4 regions of the Mesorhizobium sp. WSM3864 genome follow, and region 4 is predicted to be linked to each of the others. Evidence: riboswitches for the same ligand, from Rfam matches in the RefSeq annotation. Region 4 holds a riboswitch; each other region holds the start of a gene.
The links. A riboswitch is a leader RNA that binds a small molecule or an ion and turns the genes downstream of it on or off. The one in region 4 is predicted to bind cobalamin.
Positions count from the first base shown of each region.

Region 1: linked by a shared signal. The riboswitch ahead of CK215_RS00175 (DUF1636 family protein) and the one ahead of bluB (5,6-dimethylbenzimidazole synthase) in region 4 are both predicted to bind cobalamin.
Region 2: linked by a shared signal. The riboswitch ahead of CK215_RS25435 (HoxN/HupN/NixA family nickel/cobalt transporter) and the one ahead of bluB (5,6-dimethylbenzimidazole synthase) in region 4 are both predicted to bind cobalamin.
Region 3: linked by a shared signal. The riboswitch ahead of CK215_RS00380 (CbtB domain-containing protein) and the one ahead of bluB (5,6-dimethylbenzimidazole synthase) in region 4 are both predicted to bind cobalamin.

Region 1 covers NZ_NSGD01000001.1:30,364-38,059, reverse strand. Annotated here, with positions in the region: gene CK215_RS00200 (NADH-quinone oxidoreductase subunit D) at 55-1,245, opposite strand; gene CK215_RS00195 (NADH-quinone oxidoreductase subunit C) at 1,255-1,860, opposite strand; gene CK215_RS00190 (NADH-quinone oxidoreductase subunit B) at 1,865-2,446, opposite strand; gene CK215_RS00185 (NADH-quinone oxidoreductase subunit A) at 2,437-2,802, opposite strand; gene CK215_RS00180 (winged helix-turn-helix domain-containing protein) at 3,130-4,329, shown strand; cobalamin riboswitch at 4,359-4,558, shown strand; gene CK215_RS00175 (DUF1636 family protein) at 4,597-5,025, shown strand; gene cobW (cobalamin biosynthesis protein CobW) at 5,027-6,064, shown strand; gene cobN (cobaltochelatase subunit CobN) at 6,082-7,696, shown strand, end outside.
Region 2 covers NZ_NSGD01000018.1:28,760-36,455, forward strand. Annotated here, with positions in the region: gene CK215_RS25415 (ABC transporter ATP-binding protein/permease) at 1-1,910, shown strand, start outside; gene CK215_RS25420 (nucleoside hydrolase) at 2,049-3,023, shown strand; gene CK215_RS31430 (hypothetical protein) at 3,054-3,197, opposite strand; gene CK215_RS25425 (hypothetical protein) at 3,728-4,453, shown strand; gene CK215_RS25430 (DOPA 4,5-dioxygenase family protein) at 4,690-5,097, shown strand; cobalamin riboswitch at 5,178-5,369, shown strand; gene CK215_RS25435 (HoxN/HupN/NixA family nickel/cobalt transporter) at 5,459-6,526, shown strand; gene CK215_RS25440 (HWE histidine kinase domain-containing protein) at 7,064-7,696, opposite strand, start outside.
Region 3 covers NZ_NSGD01000001.1:74,209-81,904, reverse strand. Annotated here, with positions in the region: gene cobD (threonine-phosphate decarboxylase CobD) at 1-490, opposite strand, end outside; gene cbiB (adenosylcobinamide-phosphate synthase CbiB) at 489-1,478, shown strand; gene cobO (cob(I)yrinic acid a,c-diamide adenosyltransferase) at 1,485-2,114, opposite strand; gene cobU (bifunctional adenosylcobinamide kinase/adenosylcobinamide-phosphate guanylyltransferase) at 2,116-2,637, opposite strand; gene CK215_RS00385 (CbtA family protein) at 2,630-3,427, opposite strand; gene CK215_RS00380 (CbtB domain-containing protein) at 3,443-3,622, opposite strand; cobalamin riboswitch at 3,659-3,858, opposite strand; gene CK215_RS00375 (gamma-glutamylcyclotransferase) at 3,929-4,615, opposite strand; gene CK215_RS00370 (aromatic ring-hydroxylating dioxygenase subunit alpha) at 4,892-5,956, shown strand; gene CK215_RS00365 (MFS transporter) at 5,925-7,124, opposite strand; gene CK215_RS00360 (DUF1624 domain-containing protein) at 7,351-7,696, shown strand, end outside.
Region 4 covers NZ_NSGD01000002.1:465,709-473,404, forward strand. Annotated here, with positions in the region: gene dxs (1-deoxy-D-xylulose-5-phosphate synthase) at 1-1,701, opposite strand, end outside; gene CK215_RS06460 (pirin family protein) at 1,834-2,754, opposite strand; gene CK215_RS06465 (DUF2277 domain-containing protein) at 2,763-3,029, opposite strand; gene CK215_RS06470 (exodeoxyribonuclease VII small subunit) at 3,221-3,472, opposite strand; gene CK215_RS06475 (histone deacetylase family protein) at 3,476-4,402, opposite strand; cobalamin riboswitch at 4,517-4,695, shown strand; gene bluB (5,6-dimethylbenzimidazole synthase) at 4,738-5,475, shown strand; gene CK215_RS06485 (hypothetical protein) at 5,506-6,486, opposite strand; gene CK215_RS06490 (TetR/AcrR family transcriptional regulator) at 6,631-7,221, opposite strand; gene CK215_RS06495 (MFS transporter) at 7,343-7,696, shown strand, end outside.

The DNA of each region.
Region 1 (7,696 bases), on a different contig from region 4:
CGGCAACACAAGCCGCCGCCAGCAGTGCTTTGGATCGCTGAGTTGCTCCCAATCTCACCGATCGACCTCACCAAACACGATGTCGAGGGAGCCAAGCACGGCGGTGACGTCGGCCAGCATGTGGCCGCGGCACAGGAAATCCATGGCCTGCAGATGCGCAAAACCCGGCGCGCGCAGCTTGCAGCGATAGGGCTTGTTGGTGCCGTCGGAGACGAGATAGACGCCGAACTCGCCCTTCGGCGCCTCGACAGCCGCATAGACCTCGCCGGCCGGCACGCGATAGCCCTCGGTATAGAGCTTGAAATGATGGATGAGCGCTTCCATCGAGCGCTTCATCGCCGCGCGCTTCGGCGGCACCACCTTGCCGTCGAGGTTCGACACCGGTCCGGCGCTCTCCTTGCCGAGCAGAAGATCGACGCACTGGCGCATGATCTTGGCCGATTGGCGCATCTCTTCCATGCGCACGAGATAACGGTCGTAGCAGTCGCCGTTCTTGCCGATCGGGATGTCGAAATCCATCTCGGAATAGCATTCATAGGGCTGCGCCTTGCGCAGGTCCCAGGCGGCACCCGAGCCGCGCACCATCACGCCCGAAAAACCCCAGGCCCAGGCGTCGGCGAGCGACACCGTGCCGATGTCGACATTGCGCTGCTTGAAGATGCGGTTGCCGGTGAGCAAGGCGTCAAGGTCGTCGACCGACTTCAGGAACGGATCGATCCACTTGCCGATATCCTCGATCAGCTTCTGCGGCAGGTCCTGATGCACGCCGCCTGGCCGGAAGTAGGCCGCATGCATGCGCGAGCCGGAGGCGCGCTCATAAAACACCATCAGCTTCTCGCGCTCGACAAAGCCCCACAGCGGCGGCGTCAGCGCGCCGACGTCCATCGCCTGCGTCGTCACATTGAGGATGTGCGACATGATGCGGCCCATTTCGGAATAGAGCACGCGGATCAGCTGGCCGCGCTTCGGCACCTCGATGCCGAGCAGGCGCTCGGCCGCGAGCGCGAAAGCATGCTCCTGGTTCATCGGCGCGCAATAGTCGAGCCGATCGAGATAGGGCACCGCCTGCAGATAGGTCTTGGCCTCGATCAGCTTCTCGGTACCGCGATGCAGCAGGCCGATATGCGGATCGACGCGATCGACCACCTCGCCGTCCAGCTCCAGCACGAGACGCAAAACCCCGTGCGCAGCAGGGTGTTGAGGCCCAAAGTTAATGTTAAAATTGCGGACGGAGGTTTCAGCCATTGTGGCGCCTCAATTTGGCTTCGCCTTTTCATCGCCCGGAAGGACGTAATCCGTTCCCTCCCACGGGCTCAAAAAGTCAAAGTTTCTAAATTCCTGCTTCAATTCCACCGGCTCATAGATGACTCGCTTGGCCTCGTCGTCGTAGCGAACCTCGACGAAGCCGGTCAGCGGGAAGTCCTTGCGCAGCGGATGCCCTTCAAAGCCGTAGTCGGTGAGGATGCGGCGCAGGTCCGGATGGCCGGAGAAGAGCACGCCGTAGAGATCATAGGTCTCGCGCTCGAACCAGTCGGCGCCGGGATAGACGCCGGTCAGCGACGGCACCAGCGTCTCCTCGTCGGCCTGGACCTTGAGGCGGATGCGGACGTTCTGCTTCGGCGACAACAGGTGGTAGACGACGTCGAAGCGCTTGGCACGCGACGGATAGTCGGCGCCGCAAATGTCGATGATCGAGACGAACTGGCAGCGCGGGTCGTCGCGCAGGAAGGTCGCGACCTCGGTCAAGTTGCCCGGCTCGACGCAAACCGTCAGTTCGCCATAAGCAAGCACCGTTTCGCCGATGCGGCCGGAGAGCTTCTCGCCGAGATAGGTGGAGAGTTCGTGCAACGCCAAGGCCATTGGTTCACCGTTCGATCGTGCCGGTGCGGCGGATCTTCTTCTGCAACAGGAGAATGCCGTAGAGCAGCGCTTCGGCGCTCGGCGGGCAGCCGGGGACATAGATGTCGACCGGCACGATGCGGTCGCAGCCGCGCACCACCGAATAGGAATAGTGATAATAGCCGCCGCCATTGGCGCACGAACCCATCGAGATGACGTAGCGCGGCTCCGGCATCTGGTCGTAGACCTTGCGCAGCGCCGGCGCCATCTTGTTGGTCAGTGTGCCCGCGACGATCATGATATCGGACTGGCGCGGAGACGCGCGCGGCGCGACGCCGAACCTCTCTGAGTCATAGCGCGGCATCGAGGTGTGGATCATCTCGACCGCGCAGCAGGCGAGACCGAAGGTCATGAACATCAGCGAGCCGCTGCGCGCCCAAGTGATCAGCGCCTCGGTCGAGGTGACAAGGAAGCCCTTGTCGGCCAGCTCATTATTGATCTCGAGGAAGAAGGGATCGTCCTCCCCCACCGGCCTGCCGGTGTTGGGATCGATGATGCCCTTGGGCTTCGGCGCGACGAGGGTGCCTGAACTGTCGTTCAATCCCATTCCAGCGCTCCTTTTTTCCATTCATAGGCAAAGCCGATGGTCAGCACCGCCAGGAACACCATCATCGACCAGAAGCCGAGCATGCCGAGCTTGGAGAAGGACACCGCCCACGGGAACAGGAAGGCGACCTCGAGATCGAAGATGATGAACAGGATCGACACCAGGTAGAAGCGGATGTCGAACTTCATGCGGGCGTCGTCGAATGAGTTGAACCCGCATTCATAGGCGGAAAGCTTTTCCGGATCGGGATTGCGGTAGGCAACCAGGAACGGCGCAACGATCAGCGCCAGGCCGACGACCATCGCCACTGCGATGAAGAGCACGATAGGCAGATACGAACTTAGGAGTGCGCTCATGCGGCGACTTTCCTTCGGCGGCCAGTTCACTTTGATTACAGCAACGGACTCTAAGGCGGAAGCGTGACAGTTTAACCCGCTGAACCGTTTTAGGTGGCCTATGCTGCGACGCGGCGAGGGTTAGCGCAGCGGTTTCGGCGACGCAAGTCAAACCTTGTTCAAAATCCGGCGCTGGACGCCATATCGGAAGAAACTGGTCCGATCCGCTCCTGTTTGATTTCCTTCATGTTTTACTCCACTTTTCTATCCTGACATATCTCCCGCCATTTGCCTGCTAGCATGGCCGGAATCACCGACTGGAAACCCCGGCAAAGGATCGGTAGCTGGATGAAGGAAAAGATCTCGCTCGCCGCAGCAAGGCGCATTGCGCTCGGTGCGCAGGGTTTTACCGATGCGCGGCCTGCCGGCACGCCCGATCGTCGCCATCTCGCCCGCGTGCTTTCCCGAACTGGCCTGCTGCAGATCGATTCCGTCAGCGCCGTGGTGCGCGCCCACTATATGCCGCTCTATTCGCGCCTCGGGCCCTACCCGCTTGCGCTGCTCGACAACGCGGCCGTCACCCGCAAGCGAACCGTCTTCGAATACTGGGCCCATGAGGCTTCCTTCCTGCCCGTCGAGACCTATCCGTTGATGCGCTGGCGCATGCAGCGCGCCGAGCAAGGCGAGGAAATGTATCTCGGCCTCGCCAAATGGGGCCGCGAGCGCAAGGCGATGATCGAGGAGATCTACGGGCAAGTCGCGCAACGCGGGCCGATCGCCGCCTCCGACATCGAAGGCCACAAGGGCAATGGCGGCTGGTGGGGCTGGAGCGAGGCCAAGCACGCTTTCGAATGGCTGTTCTGGGCCGGGCGCATCACCACCGCCTACCGGCGCGGATTCGAGCGCTATTACGACCTGCCCGAGCGGGTTCTGCCGCAGGCCGTGCTCGACCTGCCGGTGCCCTCGGTCGAGGACGCGCATCGCGAATTGCTGCGCATTTCCGCCCGCGCCCATGGCATCGCCACCTATGGCGATCTGCGCGACTATTTCCGCCTGGCGCCTGGCGATACGAAGGCCAGGATCGAGGAACTGGTCGAGGTGGGCGAACTGCTGCCGGTGAAGGTCGAAGGCTGGGACAAGCCCGCCTATCTCCACAAGGACGCCCGTTTTCCGCGCCGCATCGACGCGCGCGCCCTGCTCGCGCCGTTCGATCCGGTGGTTTTCGAACGCACTCGGACGGAAAAACTCTTCGGCTTCCGCTACCGCATCGAGATCTACACGCCGGCCGAGAAGCGCCAGTACGGCTACTACGTGCTGCCTTTCCTGCTCGGCGACCGGATCGTTGCCCGGGTCGATCTGAGAGCCGACCGCCCGGCCGGCGTGCTGCGCGTTCATGCGGCTTTTGCCGAAGCCGGCGCTCCCGCCGAAACGGCCGCACAGCTCTTCGATGAGTTGAAACAGGTGCAGGCATGGCTCGGCTTGGAAACCATCGAGGTGACGCCGGGCGGCGACCTTGGGCCGGCGTTGACCGACATTTCGGTGTCGTAGCCGCGCGTTGACATGCCAGCACCTCTAAGCCTAAATCCGCCGCAGACGGTCTCCTCCCGGCAAGGGGAGGAGCCAAGAGGGAATGCGGTGCGGGAAAACCCAAATCCGCGGCTGTCCCCGCAACTGTGAGCGACGAGCCTCAGCCGAAAACCACTGGGATGTTCCCGGGAAGGCGGCGCAAGGCGACGACCCGCGAGCCAGGAGACCTGCCGTCTGAGACATGAGAATCCGATCGCTCGGCGGGTTTTCCGGGCAAGGAGCCTGGTTTTGGATCGCAACGTCAGTTTTCCGGCTAATACCGCGGACATTTCGTCCGAACCCCGCGACGCGCTATCGGAAGTGACCGTCATCGTCTGCTCCTCCTGCCGAGATGAGACCGGTTCGGACGCGCATCCGCGTGCCGGCGCCCTCCTTGCCAAAGACGCGCGCCGCGCCGCGCCGGACGAGAAAATCCGCATCCGCACCGTCGAGTGTCTCGGCAATTGCAAACGCCGCCTGAGCGCGGCGCTGCTGCGCGACGGCTGCTGGAGCTATGTCTTCGGTGACCTGGAAACGACCAGCGGCGCCGACCTCGTCACCGGCGCAAAGCTCTTTGCCACCTCGACCGACGGCCTCATCCCCTGGCGAGGCCGGCCCGATTCCCTCAAGCGCGGCCTGGTTGCCCGCATCCCTCCCCTCGACCTGCTGAAGGACTGACATGACCGCATCCCTCTCCCGTGTTCCCTGCACTGTCGTCACCGGCTTTCTCGGCGCCGGCAAGACCACGCTGATCCGCAACCTGCTCGAAAACGCCAAGGGCAAGCGGCTGGCGATCATCGTCAACGAATTCGGCGATGTCGGCATCGACGGCGAGATCCTGAAAGGCTGCGGCGTCGACACCTGTCCGGAGGAAAACATCGTCGAACTGGCCAATGGCTGCATCTGCTGCACCGTCGCCGACGACTTCGTGCCGGCGCTCGACCAGATCCTGTCGCGCACGCCGAAAGTCGACCACATCCTGATCGAAACCTCCGGCCTCGCTTTGCCGAAGCCGCTCGTCCAGGCCTTCCAGTGGCCGACGGTGAAGAGCCGCGTGACGGTCGATGGCGTCATCGCCGTGGTCGACGGTCCGGCGCTGGCCGACGGCCGCGTCGCCGCCGATATGGACGCCCTGCAGGCGCAGCGCGCCGCCGACGATTCCCTCGACCACGATGATCCGGTCGAAGAGGTGTTCGAGGACCAGATCGCTTGCGCCGACCTGATCATCCTGTCGAAGAGCGATCTGATGGACGCGGCCGGCTCGGAGCGCGCCAACGCCGTCATCGGCGAGCACGTGGCGCGCGCGGTCAAGGTCGTACCGACCGCACAGGGCAAGGTCGACCCGTCGGTGCTGCTCGGTCTTGGCCTCGCCGTCGAAGACGACATCGAGAACCGCAAGACCCATCACGATGACGAGCTCGACCATGAGCATGACGATTTCGACTCCTTCGTCCTCGATATCCCGTCCATCGCCAGTCCGGATGAGCTGGCAAAGCGCGTCGCTCTCGCCGCCGAGCAGGAAAACGTTCTGCGCGTCAAAGGCTTTGTCGAGGTGGGTGGCAAGCCGATGCGGCTGCTGCTCCAGGCCGTCGGCCCGCGCGTCAACCACTATTACGACCGCGCCTGGACGTCGAACGACGACCGCCGATCGCGGCTCGTCGTCATCGGCCTCAAAGGGCTGAACCGCCCGGCGATCGAGCGTATCCTCGCCGGCTGAGGCAAGACCGAACCGCGATGCACATCCTCACCACGACATCCGCCTCGCTCGACGATCTCGCCGAGCCGATCGACCTCAGGCAGACGCCTGCGGATGTCGTGGCCCTGTCCTTCACCGACAGCGATCTCGCCGGCCTCGCCGCTGCGTGGAAGGCCGACGCCGCGCGGCTGCCGTCGATGCGGCTGGCAGCACTTCGCGATCTCCGCCATCCGATGTCGGTCGATCTCTGGATCGACAGCGTCGCGCGCCATGCCAGGGTCGTCCTGGTCCGCATTCTCGGCGGCTACGACTGGTGGCGCTACGGCTGCGACCAGCTCGCAGCGGTTGCGCGCGAGCGAAATATCAAACTGGCGCTGCTGCCGGGCGAAAGCCACGACGAGGATCTGCGGCTGATCGAAGGCTCGACCCTGCCGCGCGCCGAACTCGACGCCCTGCTCGGCTATTTCCGCGAAGGCGGCCCAGCGAACATGAGCGCGCTGGTGCAAAGACTGGCAAGACTCGCCGGGTCGGATACGGCCGTGGCCGAGCCGGTGAGCGTGCCGAAGGCGGGGTATTACCAGGCTGGATTGGGGGTTGTAGAGGAGCCTGAGATCATCGATGTCGGCGGTCCTTCACACCCCCCTCTGTCCTGCCGGACAGAGGGGGGTGTGACAGAGCTCAACATCGACAGCGTCGGTGCCCCCGTCATCCCCATCCTCTTCTACCGTTCGATGCTGCTCGCCGCGGACGTCGCGCCAATCGATGCACTCGCAGATGCCTTTCGCTCGCAGGGCATGACGCCAATGCCGATCTTCGTTTCGAGCCTCAAGGACCCGGTATCGCTGGCTTTCGTCGAAACCGCCATCGCCTCGTTGAACCCGTCCGCCATCGTCACTGCAACCGCCTTCGCTTCCGGTGCCGAGCCTGGTGCCGAAACGCTCTTCGACCGTGCCGGCGTGCCGGTGTTCCAGGTCATCGTCGCCACGACGCGGCGCGAAGTCTGGGAGAAAAACCAGCGCGGCCTGGCGCCCGCCGACCTTGCCATGCATGTCGTGCTGCCCGAGCTCGATGGCCGTATCCTCGCCGGCGCGATCTCCTTCAAGGGCGAGATTGACGCCGATCCGGCGCTGGCCTTCCGCGCCTTCGCCAACCGTCCCGAGGCGGATCGCGTCGCGCAGGTCGCCGCCCGCATCGCCGCCTTCCTCCGCCTTCAACGGACGCAGCGGGCGGAACGCAAGCTGGCGATCCTGATTCCGGATTATCCAAGCGCGCCCGGACGCACGGGCTATGCTGTCGGCCTGGATGTGCCGTCGAGTGTGCTCGCCATGCTGCACGACCTCAAGGAACAGGGCTATGCGGTTGATGGGATTCCGCAATCGCCGCGCGGATTGCTGGATGTGTTGGAGGTGGGTGGACTTGGTCTCACCTTACAGGAATATCTCGCCTTTTCGGCAGCGCTTCCCGAAGGTGCACGCGACACGGTTGAGGCAGCATGGGGAAGAGCCAACGGCAAAGCTCACGTCAATGCGCCCCCCTCTGTCCTGCCGGACATCTCCCCCTCTAGGGGGGAGATTGCGCCTGCATCGATGCTTTCGCCAATCATCAACGCTGGAGGAGAAGCGCCGTCAGCGAAACTGCCAATCTCCCCCCTTG
Region 2 (7,696 bases), on a different contig from region 4:
CCGAAGCCACGCCGGAGGCCGTCGGCGAGCCGGCGCCGCCGCCGCCGGAATCCGTCGAGCCCGGTCCGAAGCTGACGCCCGAGGAGGCCGAGCAGGCGCGCAGGAAGTACCTCTTTAGGCGGTTCTGGATCAGCGGGCGCGGCTACTGGGGCCGGAATGGCGACAAGCTCGCATGGCCGTTTACGATTGGGCTGCTGGTGCTGATCTGCGTCAATGTCGGCTTCCAGTATGGCATCAATGTCTGGAACCGCGCCTTCTTCGACGCCATCGAGCAGCGCAATGTCCACACCGTCTATATGCTGAGCGCCGTCTTCGTGCCGCTGGTTGCCGGAAGCGCCAGCCTCGTCGTCGTTCAGGTCTACCTGCGTATGACGATCCAGCGCCGCTGGCGCTCCTGGCTCACCACATCTGTCATCGCGCGCTGGCTGGCCAGCGGCCGCTACTATCAGCTCAACCTCGTCGCCGGCGACCACTCGAACCCCGAAGCCCGTCTCACCGAAGATCTGCGCATCGCCACCGAGTCCCCCGTCGATTTCATCTCCGGCGTCCTCAACGCCTTTCTGGCGGCCTCGACCTTTATCGTCGTGCTGTGGACCATCGGCGGCGCGCTCACCTTGCCGCTCGGCCGCGAGAGCATCACCATCCCCGGCTTCCTCGTCGTCACCGCAGTCATCTATGCCGCCATCACCTCGACCTCGATGGTGGTCATCGGCCGCCATTTCGTGCAGCTTTCGGAGCGGAAGAACCAGGCGGAAGCCGAATTCCGCTATACGCTGACGCGCGTGCGCGAAAACGGCGAAAGCATCGCGCTGCTCGGCGGCGAGGCGGAGGAGCGCAGCGGAATCGACCGGAATTTCGGCCATGTGCTGAGGCAATGGGCGCTGCTGACCGGACAGCACATGCGCACCGCGATTGTCTCGCAAGGGTCGATGCTGTTCGCGCCGGTGGTGCCGGTGCTGCTCTGCGCGCCGAAATTCCTCGAAGGCTCGATGTCGCTCGGCCAGGTCATGCAGGCGGCCTCCGCCTTTGCCATCGTGCAAGGCGCGTTCGGCTGGCTGGTCGACAATTATCCGCGCCTGGCCGATTGGAACGCCTCGGCGCGCCGCGTCGCTTCGCTGATGATGTCGCTCGACGGGCTGGAGCGCGCCGAAGAGAGCGAGTCCTTCGGGCGCATCCGGCGCGGCGAGACGCAAAACGGCGCGATGCTCAGCCTGGACGATCTCTCCGTCACCCTCAACGACGGCACCGGCGTGGTCAAGGAGACGAAGGTCGAGATCAACCCGGGCGAGCGGGTGCTGGTCGCCGGCGAATCCGGCACCGGCAAGTCGACGCTGGTGCGGGCCGTCGCGGGCCTGTGGCCCTGGGGCGGCGGCAGCGTCAATTTCCATGCCGGCAAGCGGCTGTTCATGTTGCCGCAACGCCCCTACATCCCGACCGGCACGCTGCGGCGCGCGGTCGCCTATCCGGCCGCCGCCGACAACTGGACGGTGGAGGAGATCGACGCCGCCCTCGACAAGGTCGGCCTCGGCTACCTGCGGGACAGGATCGAGGAAGAGGCGCCGTGGGACCAGACACTCTCCGGCGGCGAAAAGCAGCGCCTCGCCTTCGCGCGCCTGCTGCTGCACGAGCCAGACATCGTCGTGCTGGACGAGGCGACCTCGGCGCTGGACGAGAAGAGCCAGGACAAGATGATGCAGACGGTGATCCAGGCATTGCCCAAGGTCACCGTCATCAGCGTCGCCCACCGCGCCGAGCTGGAAGCCTTCCACAGCCGCAAGATCACGCTGGAGCGCCGCGAGGGCGGCGCGAAACTGGTCAGCGATGTGGAGCTGGCGCCGCGCAAGGGCAAGCGCAACGTGTTCGCGCGGGCGCTGTGGGGGAGCGGAGCGAGAGGAGGCCAGGCCCGCTGAGGCGGCATTAAGGCAAGGGCGGCAAGAGCGTCCCGAGATGGTGATCGGACCGCAGGGGTCGCACTTCCGCCAGGCGGCAACCTTGACGTCACCAGAGGCCCGGTCTGTAATCGCCGCAGGCCAGGGAGAGGCGACCCCATGGAAAAGATCATCCTCGACTGCGATCCGGGGCACGACGATGCCATCGCCATCCTGCTTGCGGCCGGCAACCCGAATATCGACCTTCTCGGCATCACCACGGTTTCGGGCAACCACAATGTCGAGAACACCACGCGCAACGCGCTCTCCGTCTGCACGGCCTACGGCATAAAGGTGCCGGTGGCGAAAGGCTCTCCCGGACCGCTGATCATCGACCAGGTGCTGGCCGTCGAGATCCACGGCGAGACCGGGCTGGACGGCCCGGAGCTGCCGCCCGCCTCGTTCGAGCTCGACCAGCGCCATGCCGTCGACTTCATCATCGAGACGGTCATGGCGCATGAGCCGAAAACCGTCACGCTGGTGCCGGTCGGGCCCTACACCAACATCGCTCTAGCCGTGCGCAAGGAGCCGCGCATCGTCGAGCGGGTGAAGCGGGTCGTCGCGATGGGCGGAAGTTTCACGCGCGGCAACATCACGCCGGCGGCCGAGTTCAACGTCTATGCCGACCCCGAGGCCGCCGACGTGGTGTTCCGCGCCGCTTGGGACGTCACCATGGTGGGGCTCGACCTCACGCACCAGGCCTTGGCCACCCCCGACCTGCAGGACAGGGTGCGCGCCGTCGGCGGGCCGATCGCCAAATTCATCCTCGACATCTGGGAATTCATCGCGACCACGCATGGCGGCCTGCTGCAGATAGCCTATCCCGCCGTCCATGACGCCTGCTGCGTGGCGGCGATGATCGATGCAGGCGTCTTCACCACCGAGAAGGCCGATATCCGCGTCGAGCTTGCCGGACGCTGGACCAAGGGCATGACGGTCTGCAATTTCGAGAAGCTGGGCGGCATGCGCCATTTCGGCGGCACGGCGAGCGAGCAGGTCGATTTCCGCCACACCGTGGCGATGAAGCTCGACCATGCGAAATTCTGCGACCTGATCGTCGATGCGCTCGAGCGCCTCACCAGTCAAAAGGCGTGAGGCGCTCCAGGGGCAAGGCCTAGCCGGCCCTCACAGCAGGAACGATTGCCTGTCGCGCAATGTGGCGCTGATGGCGGCGATGCCGGTCTCGATCTCGCGCTTGTTGGCCAGGATCGCATCGCCGGCCGCACCCTCGACCATCGATCGCAACAGGTCGGCCTGGCCGACCAGCACCGCGTCCTTGTCGGCCAGCGCGATGAGCGTTGCGGCTTCGAGCCGGTAGCGCGGGCGCCTTGCCGCCCTGGGCGACTCTCAAGCCTCCAGGCCGGCGCCGGCCAGGAAGTGGGGGAGAATTGGCCCGGCGAAGCCGAGACGGCCATTTCGACGAGAGCCCGGCGTCGGCATCAGCAACCGGCGCTGGCACGGTGGTGTCCTTGTTCTGTTGCATTTTAGTTGAAACTAATTTGAAAGTTACCCGTTAGCAGCGCGTAGGCGAGCTCAAACTTGCCCTGCTGTCGACAGCTAAGTTGAAAGGAGAAGTCCTAAGCCTTTTTCAGTGCTTGGCGTTGCCGAGACCGCTTTTCTATCATCCGTCTTTCGAGCGGCCTCCAGCCGCGCCGGTCACCGCCGAGGCCGATGCCTGGCAGGGCGAGAAGTCGCCATCGCTCGGCACGCATTCGCGCGACGAAGGCTTCGCAGACCGCTGTCGAGCGGACGCTCGATGAGGAGCCACACAAGGTTGGCCTTGGAACAAAGGTCTGGCCATGAAAAAATACCTAGCAGCCGCACTGGCGATCGCCATCCCGATCGGGCCTGCCTCGGCGCTTGACGTCGGCGTGGGCGGCAAGGTCGGCGGCATCGGCGTGGGCGCCGGGTTGGGCGCCGGTTCGCAAGGCGTGTCGGCGGGCGTGGGCGCCAGTGCCGACGGTGTCGGCGGCGCAAACGTCGGCGCATCGACCGGCGGCGGATCGCTCGGCGTCAATGCCGGCGGCAATCTGGGCAGCACCAGCACAGGCGTGTCGACAAGCGTGGGCGCCGCCGCCGCGGGCGACGATCCTTCCGCCGTCAGCGGATCGGCTGCCTCTGCGCAGAACCCGGCCGCGGTGCCGACAGCCCCTGCTTTGGCCAAGAGCGCGACGCAGACCATTGTGCTGCCTCCAGTGCTGAGGCCCTCCAGATCCGCCGGCGGCGACCTCCGGCGGGGCACCAAAGGCTATCGCATCGCGCCGCTGTCACCTCCGAAGGCGATACGGGGCACGCCGGCCGCCGTGGTGCGCGCCTGTCGCGCCGCGATCACGGCGGCCGCCAAGCCCCTCGGCGCCGTGCGTGTTTACACGGTCAGCGCCGGCCCCTTGCGTCAACGCCGAAGCGGGCTCAACGCGCCGATCGAGGTGCGCATAGACTATGACAGGCGAGGCGGCATCGAAGTGAGGCAGGCGAAAGTCGGCTGTCGCCTAAATGCGAAGGGCACGGTCACCGCGGTGATTTAGGGCAAAGGCAGAACGGCCGTTGCCATCCTTCCTGCCGGTTGCAACCTCGGCGGTTTGGCAATTCCTCGCCCCCACAAGGTGGCGAAGAGATGGCCCGGCAAAGCCGAGCAAGGGAGCGCCATATCCGACAACCCTGCCGACCGCAGGCGCAGACCGCGGCCGGCTGCAGACAAGGCGCCCGCGCTTCGGCTAGAGTTCCGCCGGGCGCAAAAAAATCATCGAAGGGAAGCATCGCGATGAACGAAGTCAGGCCGATCGCCGAGATCGCCAGCTATCACGCCCATATCTACTACGGCGGAGAGGCCGAGCGGCGGCATGCCGAATGGCTGCGCCAGCGCATCGCAGAGCGCTTTCGCGTGCGCCTCGGCAACTGGCGCGACGAGCCGGTCGGCCCGCACCAGCAAGCCATGTACCAGGTCTCCTTCGCGACCGAGATTTTTGCGACGCTGGTTCCCTGGCTGATGCTGAACCATGGCGGCCTAAGCATCCTCATCCATCCCAACACCACCAACCCCAAGCGCGACCACCTTATCGACCCGATGTGGATCGGACGCGCACTGCCGGCGAAGGGCGAGGTGCTTGGCGAGGAGGACGAGGCGGAGGATGCGCTGGAGGTGAATACCGAGCCGACGCTGGGGGTGTGAGGGGGGCGCGGCGATCTCGTCACGATGGCGTGAGGGGCCTCTGGCCGTCGGAGTTGTTGATTGACTGGCCAACCGCGGTGTGGCGAATTCGCGCCGATGGTTCCCTTCGGGGATCAAAAGGGAACGCGGTGCGGAGAAATCCAAAGCCGTGGCTGCCCCCGCAACTGTAAGCGGCGTGCCGTTTTCACGATGCCACTGGCTGCATGGGCCGGGAAGGCGAAAGCGGCGGGAATCCGCGAGCCAGGAGACCTGCCATCATGGACGTCAAAGCAGAACATCGGACGGGGTGATCCGGTGTGCGCGCCTGGCCGGAGGGCGGGGCGAGTTCCCTGCGATGACAGGCAACGTCAAAGGCAGAACCATGCTGATCCAACTATCGAAAATGCTGAACAAAAGCTCGCCGGACCTGAAAGCCAAGCTGATTACAATCTACAGCGCACTCGCCATTCTCAACGTCGGGGCGTGGCTGTGGGCTTTCGTCGCCTTCCACGACAAGCCGACATTGCTTGGCGTCGCTCTCGTCATATACGGCCTGGGCTTGCGCCATGCCGTCGACGCCGACCACATAGCGGCCATCGACAATGTCACGCGCAAGCTGATGCAGAACGGCAAACGGCCGGTCTCAGTCGGCTTCTTTTTCGCACTCGGCCATTCGACGATCGTCGTCATCGTCGCTGCGGCTATCGCGGCGGCAACGTCCCTGCTCGGCCGTTTCCAGAGCCTTCAGGAGATTGGCGGCACGATCAGTACCGGCGTTTCCGCACTCTTCCTGCTCGCCATCGCGGCGATGAACATCGTCATCTTCTTCTCGATCTACAGAAGCTATCGGCGGGTGCGGGCCGGTGGGGCGTTTGTCGAGGAGGATCTGGACCTGCTGCTCAACAATCGCGGCTTCCTGGCGCGCGTCTTCCGCCCGATGTTCCGGCTGGTGTCGCGCAGCTGGCACATGTTCCCACTTGGTTTCCTCTTCGGCCTTGGTTTCGACACCGCGACCGAAGTCGCCATGTTCGGCGTGTCCGCGGCACAAGCGGCCAAGGGCGTGCCGTTCGAAGCCATTCTGGTCTTCCCGGTGCTTTTCGCGGCCGGTATGTCACTGGTCGACACGACCGATGGTGTGATGATGCTCGGCGCCTATGAGTGGGCCTTCGTCAAGCCGATCCGCAAACTGTACTACAACATGACGATCACCCTGGTGTCGGTCCTTGTCGCAGTACTGATCGGCGGCATCGAGGCGCTCGGCCTCATCGGTGACAAGTTTGGTCTGTCGGGCGGCTTCTGGAACGGCGTCGGCACGCTCAACGACAATTTCAACAATCTGGGCTTCGCCATTATCGGCATCTTCATCGCCGCCTGGGCGATCTCCTACGTCGTCTATAAGGCCAAGGGGCTGGATGATGTGGAGAGCGCATCCGCAGCAAAGAATTCATAAGCCGCCGGCGGCGGCTGGCTGCAGCAGGCCAGCCGCATCTCTCTGCCATCAGATCCCGGCGGGCTGCCAGCCTGCCTCCTTGAAGCGCCTCGGCAACAGGAAGCCGACGGCGGCAAAGGCGACGATCGCCAGCCCCGTCAGCGGTGCCCGGCTTGACATTTTTGTTCCCATTTTGTTCACTGTTGGCCAGACAGCAACAGGAGATCGCCGGCCCGTGCGCACGCGCTTCAAAGGCATGCTGAGGACCCGTAGCCCAAGCCTTTGGAAGTGTGACGGAATTCTGCGCTTGGATAAGCCAGGGGTTAAGGCCTGGGATAAGCCCCATAATCCATAAGCCAGAATCCAGAGTCCAAATATCCAGAGTCCAGAACAGAAAAGCTGGCGCTTTTCTGTTCGAAAAAAGGCCGGGAAGGGAAAGCAAAAAAAGGGAGCAGCGCAGGCCAGCGACGTGCGGCGATACGGCAGGCTCGGCGGCGCAGCGGGTCCCCAGGCGTTGTGGCCGGCCGTCGGGTCGGTCTCCTCAGGATGCAGCCGCCCTCACGTCAGCCCGGCGATCTGCTCATCGCCGTCCAGCTCCGCCCCACGGGCGACAACCACGTTGGCGAGCGGCGCCGAGAGCGTCCAGCGAACGAGGCCGGGCAGCCGTTCCATGGAGGCGCTGCCGGAGAGGCTGGTGGGGACGACGCGCTGGAGAACGACGCTGCCGAAGCCTTTGTGCGGCTTGGCATCGGCGGCCGCGGCAGGTTCAGAAAAATGTTCCTCCCAGACCAGCTCGAAATCGCTGCCTTCGGGGGCCGGGGCTACCCGCCAGTCCATCCGCACGGTTCCGGCGTCGCCGGCCAGGGCGCCGTATTTCGTCGCGTTGGTGCCCAGCTCATGCAGCGCCATGCCGATGTTCTGCACCGCGTTCAGCCGCAGCGTCACGTCCGGTCCGGATGGCGAGATGCGCTCTTCGTGTCCGAACGGCCGCAGATGTTCGCGCACAAGGTCGGCCATGCCCGCGCCGCGCCAGTCGTTGAGCACCAAGAGGTCGTGCGAGCGCGACAGCGCCATGATGCGTTCGCGGATCTGGTGTTCGAACGCGCGCGGGTCCGTCGCGCGTTTGCTCGTCTCGCGGATCATGGAAAGGATCACGGCGTACTGGTTTTTGACGCGGTGGTTCACCTCGCG
Region 3 (7,696 bases), on a different contig from region 4:
GCCGCGCAGCAAGGCCGACCAGGCGGTGCCTTTCGATCACTCGCCCATCCGGATTGTTCGGGTTGACCAGCACCGCAAGGTCAGCGTCCGCCAAGGCGTCGAAGTCGCCCACCTCCACAACCGCATGGCCTGCAATCGCGGCCACCCTGGCATGCTCGGCATAAGTTGGACCCAGCACCAGTGCCTTGCCGGGCCTCACCAGCGAAGCGACCCGCGGCAACAGGATCTGCGTGCCGGGCGCGGCCACGACATGCGCCGCCGACCGCGCGCCATACGCCTTGGCCGCAATTTCGGCCAATTCGCGCAGTCGTCCTGGCTCGGGCAATCGTGACAGGGCGGTGGCGGGCAGATCGAAAAGCGGATAGGAGTGCGGATTGATACCTGTCGAGAGGTCAAGGAAAGGCTGCGGCGCATGAGGAAAGAGAGCGCTTGCCCGGCCAAGGCTGCCGCCGTGATCAACCGCTGCAACCGCTCCGCTTAGAAGCTTCATGTCGATCCTGATCGCTTTCCTGTCACTCGCCATCGAACGTGCCCTTGGCTATCCGGACTGGCTGTTCAACGCCATCGGTCATCCGGTAACCTGGATCGGCAGGCTGATATCCTTTCTCGATCGCAGGCTCAACCACGCCACCGATTCCGACGAATTGCGTCGCCGCCGCGGCGTCCAGGCGCTTCTGGTCATCCTGCTGGTGCCGGCGGCCATCGGCCTGACGCTGCATGTCCTGCTCTGGCTGATCTTTCCGTCCGGCCTGGTCATCGCGGCCATTCTCAGCTCCTCGCTTCTGTCGCAGAAGAGCCTCGCCGAGCATGTCGAGGATGTCGCCGATGCGCTGGAGACCGGTGGCCTGACGCTCGGCCGCATCGCCGTTTCGCGCATCGTCGGCCGCGATCCGGACAAGCTCGACAGGGCGGGCGTTGCCCGCGCCGCGATCGAAAGCCTGGCCGAGAATTTCTCCGATGGCATCGTCGCGCCCGCCATATGGACCGGTGTCGGTGGTTTGGCCGGGGGTGCTGCGTACAAGGCCGCCAACACTGCCGATTCGATGATCGGCCACCGCACGCCGAAATACCAGGCCTTCGGCCGGGCGGCCGCTCGCTTCGACGACCTGGTCAACCTGCCGGCATCGCGGCTCACCGGCCTGCTGATTGTGCTGGCGGCCTTCATCGTCAAGGGCGCCGACCCCCGCAACGCCTGGCAGGTCATGCGGCGTGACGCGAAGAAGCACCGTTCGCCCAATGCCGGCTGGCCGGAAGCCGCCATGGCCGGCGCGCTGGGGCTCGCCCTGGCCGGACCGCGCAGTTATGGCGGCGAGGTCGTCGAGGATGCCTTCATGGGCGAAGGCGGCAGGCGCGAGGCCGAAAGCACCGACATAAGGCAGGCGCTGGAACTCTATCGTGTCGCCGACGGGCTGCTGATCGGCCTGTTCGCGATTCTGTCGGCGACGGTGATCTACCTGACCATTTTGATCGGCGGCTAAGGCGCCTCAGAATTCAATCCCCTGCTGCGCCTTCACGCCGGCCGCAAAATGGTGCTTGGTCTGCCCCATCTCGGTGACGAGATCGGCCGCCTCGACCAGCAGCGGCTTGGCATTGCGGCCGGTGACGACGACATGCAAGCCCTCGCGACGCGCCTTCAGCGCCGCGACCACCTTTTCCAGCTCGAGATAATCGTAGCGCAGAGCGATGTTGAGCTCGTCGAGGACCACGAGGCTGATTGACGGGTCGGCAATCAGCTCGAGCGCCCTCGCCCAGGCAGCCTCGGCGGCGGCAATGTCGCGCTTCAGGTCCTGCGTCTCCCAGGTGAAGCCCTCGCCCATCGCGTGCCAGACGACGCGATCGCCAAAGGCGGCGAAGGCATCCTTCTCGCCCGTGTGCCATTTGCCTTTGATGAACTGGACGACGCCGACGCGCTTGCCGTAGCCGAGCATCCTCAGCGCCAGGCCGAACGCAGCCGTGGTCTTGCCCTTGCCCGGCCCCGTATTGACGATCAGCAGTCCCTTCTCGATCGTCTTGCCGGCCACCTCGGCATCCTGCACCGCCTTGCGCTTGGCCATCTTGGCTCGATGGCGTTCGGCATCCTTGTCGTCGATGATCGTGTCTTTGATCTCGCCCATGTCACTTCACCTTGAGCGGCAGCCCCGCCACCATCATCAGCACGCTGTCGGCGACAGCCGCGACCTGCTGGTTGAGCCGCCCGGCGGCGTCGCGGAACCGGCGCGCCAGCGCATTGTCCGGCACGATGCCGAGCCCGACTTCGTTGGACACCACAAACCACGGTCCGCGCGGCTGCGAAAGCACATCCGAGAGCCGCCGGCACTCGGCCTCGATATCGTGGTCCGCCAGCATATGATTGCTCAGCCACAATGTCAGGCAATCGATAAGCACCGGCTGGTGATCGGGCAAGGCGTCGAGCGCGCCGACCAGGTCGAGCGGCGCATCGACGGTGACCCAGCCTTTGCCGCGGCGCGAGCGATGCAGCGCGATGCGCTCGCGCATCTCCTCGTCATAGGCCTGCGCGGTGGCGATATAGGCCCAAGGCGACGGGCTTGCCGCCACCAGGCACTCGGCATGCGCGCTCTTGCCGGAGCGCGCACCGCCGATGATGAAGGTCAGATGGCCGTCCGCACGATCAGGCAAAGCTGTCGCGCAGGCTGGTCGATGTACCGGTGAAGCGCCCGCGCACCACACCGACGGCCGCACCGAGCACCAGCCAGAAGACCAGATCGGTGAGGGTCACCGCCACCACGAACTGATGGTGCAGCCCCTCGGGAATCGCCGTCTCGAAGCTGACGGGCTGCGGCGCGCCGACTACGTGCGGAGCGACGATCAGCACGACCGCCAGAATTGCCAAGGGCAGCGACTTGCGAAAGGCGATCAATCCAAGGCCGACCGCGGTTGCGGCCACCGTCGAAATCCACCAGATCTGGCGCGGCAGAAGTTCCGCCGCCGGCATGGCCGGCAGTTCCGGCGGCAGGCCGAGGCCGGGCGCGAGCGTGAAAACCGCAAAACCGGCAAGGCCCCAGAACACGCCCTGGCGCCAGCTGCCGATGCCACCGGCGAATTCCGACACCGCGACCAGGATCAGTGCGAAGCCGATGCCGGTGACGATGTTGGCGACAACGTTGAAGGCGAAGCGCTCGAAGCCGTCGGCCGGAGCCCAGCCCTCGTCCTCGGTCGGAGCCGCCGCTTCCGTCGACGCAGGAACGGCGCTGCTCATCGCATTGCCCGCCGGTTCGGCCGAGCTCATGGCAGTGCTAGTTCCAGTGTTGGCGGCATGGTCGTGGTGATGACCGCCGCCCGCCTTTTCATAGACTTCCGCTTTGAGGATCAGCGGCACGGTCGCATAGGCCTGCATGCAGGCAAGCGCGATGCCCGCCACGAGCCCTGCGATCGCCGCGACGAACACGACGTTGCGAAACAGATTCATGATATGGGGCCTTAGTCAGTGGCAGGGAAAAGCCATCGAGTGACGATAGTCGTGGGCAGCGTTGTGGACCGCATCGATGTGCGAGAAGCCGACAAAACCGACGACGAAAATGCCGAGCAGCGCGGCGAGAGCCAGCTGCATGATGCGCGACTGCGAGGAGACGGAGGCGCCGAGGGCGACGGAAGCGGTATTCATGTCTTGTCCTTTCGCCCTCCACCCGAGGGCATCGAAGTCAACTTTCCTGTCGCCGGCAGGTCTCCTGGCTCGCGGATTCGCACCCTTCCCCACCTTCCCGAGGACAAACCTCAGTGGTTCTATGGAGAGGACTACCGCACACAGTTGCGGGGGCAGCCACGGCTTAGGGCAAAGACTCCACCCTCACCGCATTCCCTCTTGGCTCCAAAAACGGAACCGACGACGCCATCGACTATAGGCAGAATCGTCGCGACCGGCAAACCAAATTCCGTCACGCCGCAGCGTGATTGCGGCACCGGTTTCGGACTAAGATCCGGCGATCCGCTCGGCAACGAGCTGCTGCAATCGCCACAAATGGCGGTCGTGAATACCGCGCTGTTCGAGGTTCTTCACGGTGTTGTAGAGATAGTCGGTGCCTGAACCCCAGTGGCCGCACGAGGTCGCCAGCCTTTCGACCACCTCGTCTTCGTTGAGTGGGCCGGCATAGGTCGTGCCTTTGCGATTGATAACGAAGGCAAGCGCTCTCAACGGTCCCTTGTCGGTTGCGAGTTGCAGCAGGCGAGGTCGGTAGCTGGTCGGCTTCAGCGTCATCTCGCGGCGAAAAAGCCTGTCCAACGCCTGCCGGCGGTCACCACCGTTCAGGCGGAAAGCAACACCCTTGCATTGGCCGCCACGATCCAGCGCCATCATCAGGCCGGGGCTTTGCTTGGTGCCGCGCCAGCGCGTCATCTTCATGCAGAAGGAGCGATGCCAGCCGCGTGCCACGGCGACGCGCTCCTCGACATGCTCAATCTCGGGCTTCCAGATCAGCGAGCCGTAGCCGAACAGCCAGAGAGGCTCGGTTGCAGGTAGCTCGGCCTCGAATGCATCCAGCATGGCTTCATAGTCGCTGTCCACGAGATGCTCGGCATCCGGGTCGGGCCCCGGGTCATCGACCGCGCGAAAACAGCGGGCGACCAGTTCCACGGTCAGCGACATCGTTCTTGCAGGCATACTTTGCAATCCTGGGCAGCCGGCGAAACCGCAGGCGATTACGAAGTGACCTTAAGGGCAGCACCCGGAAGCGACAATGGCCGCGCAATTGACAACGGTCCTGCCCGGGTGTCGGCTGTCATCAGCCAAGGGGAGCCGCTCATGCAGCCAAATCCTAGCGAACACAGCCGCTACAATGGCCTCACCAGCCTCGAGCCGACGTTGCCTGCAAGCGCCTATCGGGAAGCCGACGCTTACCGGCTCGATCTCGAAGCGATCTAGTATCGGAGCTGGCTCATGGTTTGCCGCGAAGCCGATCTCGCGGGACCTCTTGCCTTTCGAACCGCGCGTATCGGCTCGCAGGAGGTCGTCGTGCTGCGCGACGAGACCGGGAGCTTGCGCGCCTTCCACAACACCTGCCGGCATCGCGGCTCGCAGCTCTGCCAGGAAAGCGAAGGGCGGCTGAAGGCAAGGCTGCTCACCTGCCCCTACCACGCCTGGACCTATTCGCTGCGCGGCGATCTCGTCCGTATCCCATCGAAATCGCTGCCCGAAGGCTTCGACAAGGACAATTATCCGCTCTACCGGGTGGCGCTGTCAGTGTGGCGCGGCTTCGTCTTCATCAATCTCGCAGTGGAGCCCGATGGCTCGGCGGAAGCCTCCTTCGACTCCGCCTCCCGCGATCTTTCGAACTGGCCGCTGGAGACGCTCGTCCCCGGGCACCGGCTCACCAAGGTGATGAACTGCAACTGGAAAATCTTCTGGGAGAACTTCAACGAATGCCTGCATTGCCCTGGCGTGCACAAGGACCTGTCGCGGCTGGTGCCGATCTATGGGCGCGGCCTGATCGCGAGGCATGACGATCCGGAATGGGCGCGCTATGCGGATAATGATGCGCCGGAGTTTTCCGGCGGCCTGCGCGCGGGCGCCGAGACCTGGTCGCGCGACGGACGCGTCCATGGACCGGTCTTTGCCGACCTGACGCCGGCCGAGCGAGCCGCCGGCCAGACCTACGCAACCTCGCTGCCCTCGATGTTCATCGTCGGCCATGTCGACTATGTCCGCACGGTGCGGTTGACCCCGCTCGGGCCCGAGCAAACGGAGCTCACCGCCGAATGGCTGTTCGCGCCCGATGCCCTGGCACAAACCGATATCGACAACATCGTCGCCTTCGGCACCCAGGTGCTGGAGGAGGACGCCGCGATCTGCGAGGTCAACCAGAAGGGCCTGCACTCGATCCGCCACCAGGCCGGCGTGCTGATGCCCGAGGAGTACGATTTGCGCCGCTTCCACGAGTGGGTGCGTGGGCGCCATGCGGCGTTGCAGCCGGTCAAAACGACTTCGGCAGATAGCGCCAAGTGAAGAAGCCGCAGAAGGCGGCCAACAGGCCGAGCGTGGCGAACACCGAGCCGAGACCGAAGAAGGTCAGCACCACCGAATAGACCAGCGGCGGCGTCAGCTCGGAAAAATCGAGATAGGTTCGATAGACAGCTGCCATCTGCGCCCTTTCATAGGAACGCACCGACCGCATGAAGGCGGTCGAGCCCAGCGCGTCGAGCGCGATGGTGAACAAGGCGCCGCCGAGCAGGAAGGCGGCGGTGAGCAGCGGCGCGGCGGCGCCGACGCCGCCGGCCGCGAAAAGCATCGCCGCCATGGCGAAATAGGCGAAAGCCATGGTCCGACGGCCGCCGAAGCGCTTTCCCGCCCTGCCCCAGAAGATCGCCATGAACAGAAGCGCATTGCCTGCCGAAACCAGCAGCCCGCCGGCAAGCTTGCCCTCGCCCGTGATCACCATGAACAGCGGGCCATAGACGAAGAAGGTCGTCCAGAAACACGAGCGGCCGAAGGCGATCAGCCACGCGAGGCGCAACCGCGGCTGCGCGACGAAGCGGCCGATATTGGCGAGCGGGTTGATCGGACGGCTCTTGCCGGGACGGATCGAAGGGTTGTCGCCCAGCCGATAGGTCCAGAACAACGCCAGCAGCGCCAGCGCGAAGGCCACGACCGCGCCGTGCGCGGCATAAATCCCGAAGCGCGTATAGAGGAAAATGCCGAGCGTCGGCCCGCCGGTCCAGGCGAACATCGACCAAGCCATGCGCAGCGATTCCGCCTGCATGAAGTCGGTCTTGCGGATGTGGTCCATGATGTAGAGGTTAAGTGTGATGGACAGCGCGCTCGCCCCCATGACACGGCACAGCATCCCGGCGAGTTGTCCCGGCAGCGTGTGGGTAACGAAGAACACCGAGCCGATCGCCAGCATCAGGCAGCCGCCCGTGTAGATCCAGCGCCGCGCGAAGCGGCGGATCAGCATCGGCATGAACAGCGTCACCGACAGCCCGAGCAGCGACACGATGGTGTAGAGGATCGAGACGATCTGCTCATTGTGCAGGATCTCGTAGGCTTGGATCGGGATGACGCTGGAGATGGTGGCGCGAGCAAAGGATTCGACCGCATAGAGCGAAGCGAAGGTGCGCGCATCCGCGGGCCTGAGAGCCGGAAGCCAGATCGGATGGCGCACATGGGTGGACATCGGCCCTCCGAAAAGTGAATCGCTCGCCAAATCTGGCCGGACCAGTAGCGGACCGGTAGCAGGAAACCGACTCCGAGAGGCCGAAAAGCGAAGCCGGCCAAAGGCTTTCCGCCGCTGGCCTAAAGCGGCTTGCCATGCCGCCGGAATGGCAGCAGCCGATCCACCCTCTGTTGTACGCCCGAACCGTGATAGTCGTTTGGCACGACTGAATCGGATTGCGAGATCAATGAGCCTTCAGACGACCGGCGACGCTGTTCAGGATGCGCCGAAACACGGCCGCATCGTCGCCATCGACGTCCTGCGCGGCATCGCGCTGATCGCGATGGCGAGCTATCATTTCACCTGGGATCTCGAAAACTTCGGCTACACCTCGCCGGGCCTCACCGCCTTTGGTTGGTGGAAGCTCTACGCCCGCTGCATCGCCTCGACTTTTCTGTTCCTGGTCGGTGTCAGCCTGTTCCTCGCACATGGCCGCCATATCCGTTGGCCTGGCTTCTGGAAGCGCTTTGCGATGGTTGCGATTGCGGCGATCGCCATCTCGGTCGTCACCTATATCGCCACGCCGGACGGCT
Region 4 (7,696 bases):
CGCGCCCTCCTCGACCGTGACGAGAACCTCATGCGAGCGCGCGAGGCGGCGGATGAGATCCTCGTCCAGCGGCTTGGCGAAGCGAGCGTCGGCAACGGTGGTCGAAAGGCCTGCGGCGCCGAGCTCCTCGGCGGCCAGCAGGCAATCCTGCAGCCGCGTGCCGAACGAGAGCAGCGCCACCTTGGTGCCTTCCTTGAGAATGCGGCCTTTGCCGATCTCGAGCACTGAGCCGCGCTCCGGCATGTCGACGCCGACGCCGTTGCCGCGCGGATAGCGGAAGGCGGTCGGGCCGCCGTCGTAGTCGGCTGCCGTGCGCACCATATGGCGAAGCTCCGCCTCATCGGCGGCGGCCATGACGACGAAGCCAGGCAGCGAGGCGAGGAAGGTCGTGTCGAAGGCGCCGCAGTGCGTGGCGCCGTCGGCGCCGACGAAGCCGGCGCGGTCGATCGGGAAGCGCACCGGCAGTTTCTGGATCGCCACGTCGTGCACCACCTGGTCGTAGGCGCGCTGCAGGAAGGTCGAATAGATGGCGGCGAAAGGCTTGTAGCCTTCGGTGGCGAGGCCAGCGGCGAAAGTCACCGCATGCTGCTCGGCAATGCCGACATCGAAGGTTCGGGCCGGGAACACCTCGCCGAAGAGGTCGAGGCCGGTGCCACTCGGCATGGCGGCGGTGATCGCCACGATTCGTTCGTCCTCGCGCGCCTCCTGGATCAGGCTCTCGGCGAAGACCTTGGTGTAGCTCGGCGCGTTGGCCGGCGCTTTCGCCTGCGCGCCGGTGATGACGTCGAACTTGTTGACGCCGTGATACTTGTCGGCGGCGGCCTCCGCCGGCCCGTAGCCTTTGCCCTTCTGGGTGACGACATGGATCAGAATGGGCCCGTCGCCATTATCGCGGACGTTCTTCAGCACCGGGATCAGGTGCTCCAAATTGTGTCCATCGATCGGGCCGATGTGGAAGAATCCCATCTCCTCGAACAGCGTGCCGCCGGTGACGTAACCGCGCGCGTGCTCGACGGCGCGGGTGATGGCGCTGTCGGCGCGCTTGCCGAGATAGGAGGTCAGCTTCTTGCCGAAATCGCGCAGGCCGAGATAAGTCTTGCCGGAGGCAAGCCTCGCCAGATAGGCGCTCATCGCGCCGGTCGGCGGGGCGATCGACATGTCGTTGTCGTTGAGGATGACGATCAGGCGGGCATTGAGCGCGCCGGCGTTGTTCATCGCCTCATAGGCCATCCCGGCGGACATGGCGCCGTCGCCGATGACGGCGATGACATTGTTGCGGCCGCCCGAAAGGTCGCGGCCCATCGCCATGCCGAGGCCGGCCGAAATCGAAGTCGAGGAATGCGCTGCGCCGAAGGGGTCGTATTCGCTCTCTGCGCGCCGGGTGAAGCCGGAGAGACCGCCTTCCTGGCGAAGCGTGCGGATGCGGTCGCGGCGGCCGGTCAGGATCTTGTGCGGATAGGCCTGGTGGCCAACGTCCCAGATCAGCCGGTCTTCCGGCGTGTTGAAGACATAGTGCAGCGCAACCGTAAGCTCGACGACGCCGAGACCGGCGCCAAGATGGCCGCCGGTGTGCGACACCGCGTCGATCAGCTCCGCGCGCAGTTCGGTCGCCAGCTGCGGCAGCTCGCTTTCATCAAGCGCCCGCAAATCCGCGGGAATGCGGACTTTGTCGAGGAGCGGCGTGTCAGGCTTCGGGTTCACTCTGGGACGGCCTGTCAACTTAACCTTGGGTTAACCTTCAAATATGCGCTTTGCTATGCGCGAGATAGGCTGACGGCGCGCCAATGTAAATGCGTGTCAGTGACGCGCCCGGCGCAGAATGTCCATTCTGCGCTAACCTTCCGGCAGCGGAATGAATTCTTCCTCATCGCCAGGAACGATATCGAAGCGGCCCGTCTTCCATTCTTCCTTGGCCTGCTCGATGCGTTCTTTCGAGGACGAAACGAAATTCCACCAGATATAACGCTTGGAGCCCAGCGACGCTCCGCCGAACAGCATGAAATGCGCGCCGCGCTCGGACGACACGACGATTTCCTCGCCCGGTTTGAACACCAAAAGCCGCTCGGCCGGGAAACGGTCGCCGGCAATCGAAACCTCGCCCTCCAGCGTGTAGATGGCGCGTTCCTCGGCGTCGCCGGGGATTTTGACGCTGGCGCCCGCCGCCAGCCGCAGATCGGCATAGAGCGTTTCCGAGGCGGTCGCGACGGGCGAGCGCAGCCCGGAAAATTCGCCGATGACGACGCGGCCGCTAACGCCCTCGGCATCGATTTCGGGCAGTTGGACGACCGACGTGTTCGCGAACACCGGGGCGATTTCTTCCTTGCTGTCCGGCAGCGCCAGCCAGGTTTGCAGGCCGGAAATCGACATCGGCGCGCCGCGCAATTCCTCGGGCGTGCGCTCGGAATGAACGATGCCGCGGCCGGCGGTCATCAAATTCACGTCGCCCGGCGCGATCACCATTTCGGTGCCGAGCGAGTCGCGATGCCTGATCTTGCCGTCGAACAGATAGGTGACGGTGGACAGCCCGATATGCGGATGCGGGCGCACGTCGATCGCGTGGCCGGCACGCAGGATGGCCGGGCCCATGCGGTCGAAGAAGATGAACGGACCGACCAGCCTGCGTTTCGCCGTCGGCAAGGCGCGGCGAACCTCGAAGCCACCAATGTCCTTGGCGTTGGGAATGACCATCAACTCGATCTGGTCGCAGGCGAAGGCGTCGCCGGCCTCGGGATCGTTGCCCGGAAAGAAGCTCATGACCGGCGTCAGGCGAAGCGGAGCGCGGATCGGGCCTTCGCCTTGGCGGCCTCTTCCTCGCGGTTGCGCGGATGCTGGGTGGTTTCGAGGCTGTCAAGCAGCTCGCGCGCGGCGGCGGCGATCGCCTCGACGGCGTGGTTGAAGGCATGCTCGTTGCGCTTGGACGGCTTGGTCGCGCCGCTCAGCTTGCGCACGAACTGCAGCGCCGCGTCATGGACCTCGTCGTCGGTCGCCGGCGGATCGAAGTTGAACAGGGTCTTGATGTTTCGGCACATGCTTTAACTCCTTACCTGCTTTCTGCCCGAACCGGTCTGACATTGTGCACCGAGGTGTGTTGAGATTCAGGTCAGACCGAGCCGAAAATGGCGGGTTCCGAGAACCGGACCGGAGCGTACTTGAAGGACGTGAGCACCGGAACCGCAGAAAGCCGCGTTTGCAGGCGGCCTCACCTGAATATCAATACACCTCACTCGGCGTCGAGCGGCTCCGTTCCAACCGGCTTGCCGTCGCGCGAGAGCCTGATCTTCTCGACCTTGTCCTCGGCGGCCTTGAGCAAGCGGTCGCAATGAGCCTTCAGCGCCTCGCCGCGCTCGTAGATCTTGATCGACTGGTCGAGCGGAACGTCGCCGCGCTCCAGATCATCGACGATCTTCTCCAGCGCGTCGAGCGCCTGTTCGAAGCTCATCGCCTTGACGTCTTGGTTAGCTTCATCAGCCATCATTCATCCCTTCATCAGCCGCCCGACATGGGCGGCGACCGAAAATGCCAATCCTTGCAGATCGTAACCGCCCTCCAGCAGGCTGACGAGCCGGTTGCCGCTGTGGCGCCCGGCGCGCTCCATCAGCTGGCCGGTCGCCCAGTCGAAATCATCCTCGGTCAGGTTGATCGCGGCCAGCGGATCGCGATGGTGCGCATCGAAACCGGCGGAAATGATGATCAGATCCGGCTGGAAGGCGTCGATCGACGGCAGCACGCGCGACAGGAAGGCGTCGCGGAACGTGTCGCTGCCGGTGCTCGGCGCAAGCGGCGCGTTGACGATGTTGCCGGCGCCGGTCTCGCTCTTGGCACCGGTGCCCGGATAAAGCGGCATCTGGTGGGTCGAGCAATAGAGCACCGACGGATCGTCCCAGAAAATGTCCTGCGTGCCGTTGCCGTGATGCACATCCCAATCGACGATGGCGACGCGCTCGGCCAGATGCTTCTCCTGCGCATAACGGGCGGCGATCGCCGCGGTGTTGAACAGGCAAAAGCCCATCGCGGTCGCTTTTTCGGCGTGATGGCCGGGCGGACGCGCGGCAACGAAGACATTGGCGGCACGGCCCTCGAACACATCGTCGACGGCGGCGTTCGCCGCGCCGATCGCCGTCACCGCCGCATGCCAGCTTTTCGGGCTGGCGCTGGTGTCGGCATCGATCGAGACGATCCCCGTCTCGGGAATCGCAGCGCGGACACGGCCGACGAAATCCTCCGGATGCGCGTAAAGGATAGTCGCCTCGTCGCCTTCCGGCGCCTCGACGCGGTCGAGGGCCGAAAAAGCCTCGTCGTCGAGCACGCGCTCGATGGCGCGCAAACGGTCGGGCCGCTCGGGGTGGCCGGGCGGCGTGAGGTGTTCCAGGAATACCGGATGAGTGTAGAGACGAGTGGTCATGGCGCCTAATCTAGGCACCTGTCGCACGGATAGCCATGTTTCAGCGCCGAATGATTGGGGAAATCGCGCCCAATCGTGTCGCTGGCGGCATTGGCCCGGCTTCGGCTTCGCGATAAGGTCGCGTCGCTGCCTGGTGCCCGCAACGCGGGAGAATCGGGAACACGGTTGAAATCCGTGGCGTGCCCAACGCTGTGAGGGGGACCGCGCCGGCAAACGCCACTGTCCCAGACGGGAAGGCGCCGGATGCGGGTCGATCCCGAGCCAGAAGACCGGCCCGGCAGACATGGTCATCCGCATGGTCAGGCGGAGGACTGCTTATCGCAAGGGGACAAGCGATGCAGGCACGAACAGCCGCCGCCGGCGGCGATGACTTTGACCAATTGGCGCGCGACGCCGTCTACCGAGCCATGTTCACCCGGCGCGACGTGCGCAGCCATTTCCTTGCCGACGATCTCGACGACAGCGTTTTGGCGCGGCTGCTCACCGCGGCACACCACGCGCCGTCGGTCGGCTACATGCAGCCCTGGAACTTCATCGTCATCCGGGACGCCACAAGGCGGCGGCAGGTGCGCGACCTGTTTTTGGCCGCGCGCGAACAGGAACTGCCGGCGATCGAGGTGGAGCGGCGGGCGCTCTACCGCAAGCTGAAGCTCGAGGGCATCTGCGAAAGCGCGCTCAACCTCTGCATCACCTGCGACCGCCAGCGCTCGAAGAACTCGCCGCTCGGGCGCTGGCACAATCCGGAGATGGACCTCTACAGCACCGTCTGCGCGGTGCAGAATTTCTGGCTCGCGGCGCGGGCGGAAGGCGTCGGGGTCGGCTGGGTGAGCATCATCGAGCCCGAAGCGCTGAAGCGACTGCTGTCGATCCCCGAGCACGTCACGCCGATCGCCTATCTCTGCGTCGGCCGCGTCTCGGAATTCGCGCCGAGGCCCGACCTCGAAGCGCATGGCTGGGGCAAGCGCCTGCCGCTGCCCGAGTTGGTGATGAGCGAGACCTTTTGCGGCGCCGGCGAGGCGCCGCTCAAATCGGCGATCGCTCGCCTTGGTTCCCGTGAAGGGGCGAAGCCGTGATCAGGCGGCCTTCGTGGCCGGGGCTGCTGCTCAAGCGGTCCTTGGCGAATCCCAGCGCGAGCCGCCGAAGGGGCTGAGCGCCTTGTCGCGCAATTCCCTGAACTTGGACGAGGCTTCGGCCAGGCGCCGGTCCCATTCCGGATTGGGGACCTGGCCCTCGATGGTGGCGAAGTAGACCTGCATCAGCGAAGCGATGGCGAAGGGCTCGATGAAAGCCGCCTTGAAGGCCCAGGCGAAGACGATGGCCAACACGAAGGCCCAGCCGGCAAGCTGGCCCGGCATGGCCCAGAGGATCGCGGCGGCGGGCGCCAGCATCAAAAGGAAGATGACGAAGGAAACGCCCCACATGATCACCGCCAGCCAGACGGCGTTCTTGACCATCAACTTGCCGTTCTGCGCGTAGAGCACGACGCCTTGCCTGGCGGTCTCGAAAGGCGAGTTGGAATTGGTGCGGATGTTGTAGCCGAGGATGATCTCGTCGACATAGGTCAGCGACAGGCGGATGACGGTATTGATGAAGCTCACCAGACCGCTTAAGCCTGGAATGGGTAGGAACGCAGCAACGCCGCCGATCAGCCCTGTGATGGCGCGGATGGCGCCTTTCACCAGCTGGTCGACGACGAAAAGGATGTTGGCCTCGGCGAAGCGCTTCGTCACCACTTCGCGCGCATAGGCGATCTGGCCCTGGCCGTCGGGAACGTCCTGCCCGTCGATCAGATGGACCATGACGGCGATATGGCCTGCCTTGAGCACATAGAGAATGTATTCGCGGATCCAGTAGACGGCGATCGAGACCACGCCGAAGCCGACCACCCCACCCCACAAGGCAAAGGACATCGGCCCGTCCGGATCGGTCGAGATGTGGCCGACGCCGTAACCGACGCTGGCGCCGGTGCCGGTCGCTGTTATGTAGGCCACCGTGATGCCGAAATAGACGATGATGCGAAAGACGATGAACGGCCACGTCCGCATCATGATGGACACCGACCGGCCGATGCTGAAGTCCCACATGGCCCCGACCCTCCGCCTCAGAGAATTGGCGGGAGAGGATGCGCTCGCTCCTGCCAAAGTCAATGTCGGAGGGATTTTGAGCGGGGGACAATTGTCTGAGGCAGCGCGGACCCGAGTGATTGCCCGCAACGCCGCGACCGGATGCTATTTGGTTTTCAGGCCTTCCAGCAGCTGCTTGAACGCCGCCACAACCTTCTTCGACGTCGCTTCCGGATCCTTGGCATTGGCGATGCGCTGCGAGGCCTGGCTACTGGCGCCGTTGATGAGCCGCGCTGCGGTCTCGGGATCGAGATCGGGAACGACGACGCCCTCCTCCTGCAGCTTTGACAGGTGATCGGTCATTGAAGCCGTGCAGGCGCTGGCGTTGGGCCACTGAGCCGGATCGCCGAGCACGGCCGGGCCGTCCCTGAACATGATGCGCTGGATTTCCGGCTCAAGCGCCATCTCGATATAGGTGGTGCATTCGTCGACGAAATGCTGCCAGCGAGTAGGCGCCCGCGAGGCCACCTCGTTCACCCGCGCCGCCATCTCGGCGTCGATTTCGGCGATCACCGCCTGCAGGAGCCCCTTCTTGTCGCCGAAATGATGATAGAGCGCGCCGCGCGTCAGACCCGCCGAAGCGGTGAAATCGTCCATCGAGGCCTCGGCATAGCCGATCGTGCCGAAGGCATGGCGCGCGGCCGCGATCAGCTTGGCGCGCGTCTCGGCGATCATCTCCTTGCGGGGTTTGTGCATGGCTCCTGGCCTTATTCACATACGCGTCGTATGCTAATTGACATACGCGACGTATGAACTATTTGACATTCATACGCTGCGTATGTAGTTGCGGCGCCTTCCCTTGTCGAGGAACGGGACCATGCGAAACCCATATTCGGAAATCTTTCGGGCTCCTGGCACGAAGAGCTTCGCCGCGGCAGCCTTCATCGCCCGGCTGCCGATCGCCATGGCGCCGATCGGTATTGTGGCGATGCTGTCGCAAACGCATGGCGAGTACTGGCTGGCCGGCGCCGTCTCGGCCACATACGCTTTGGTCAACGCCTTCCTGTCGCCGCAGGTCTCGCGGCTGGTCGACCGCCTCGGCCAGAGCCGGATTGCAGTGCCGACGACACTTGTCTCGGCGCTTGCCTTCGCGACCTTGATCGTCGCGGCCAACCAGCACTGGCCGGTGTGGACCTTGTTCCTATCGTCGCTGCTTGCCGCCTTAATGCCG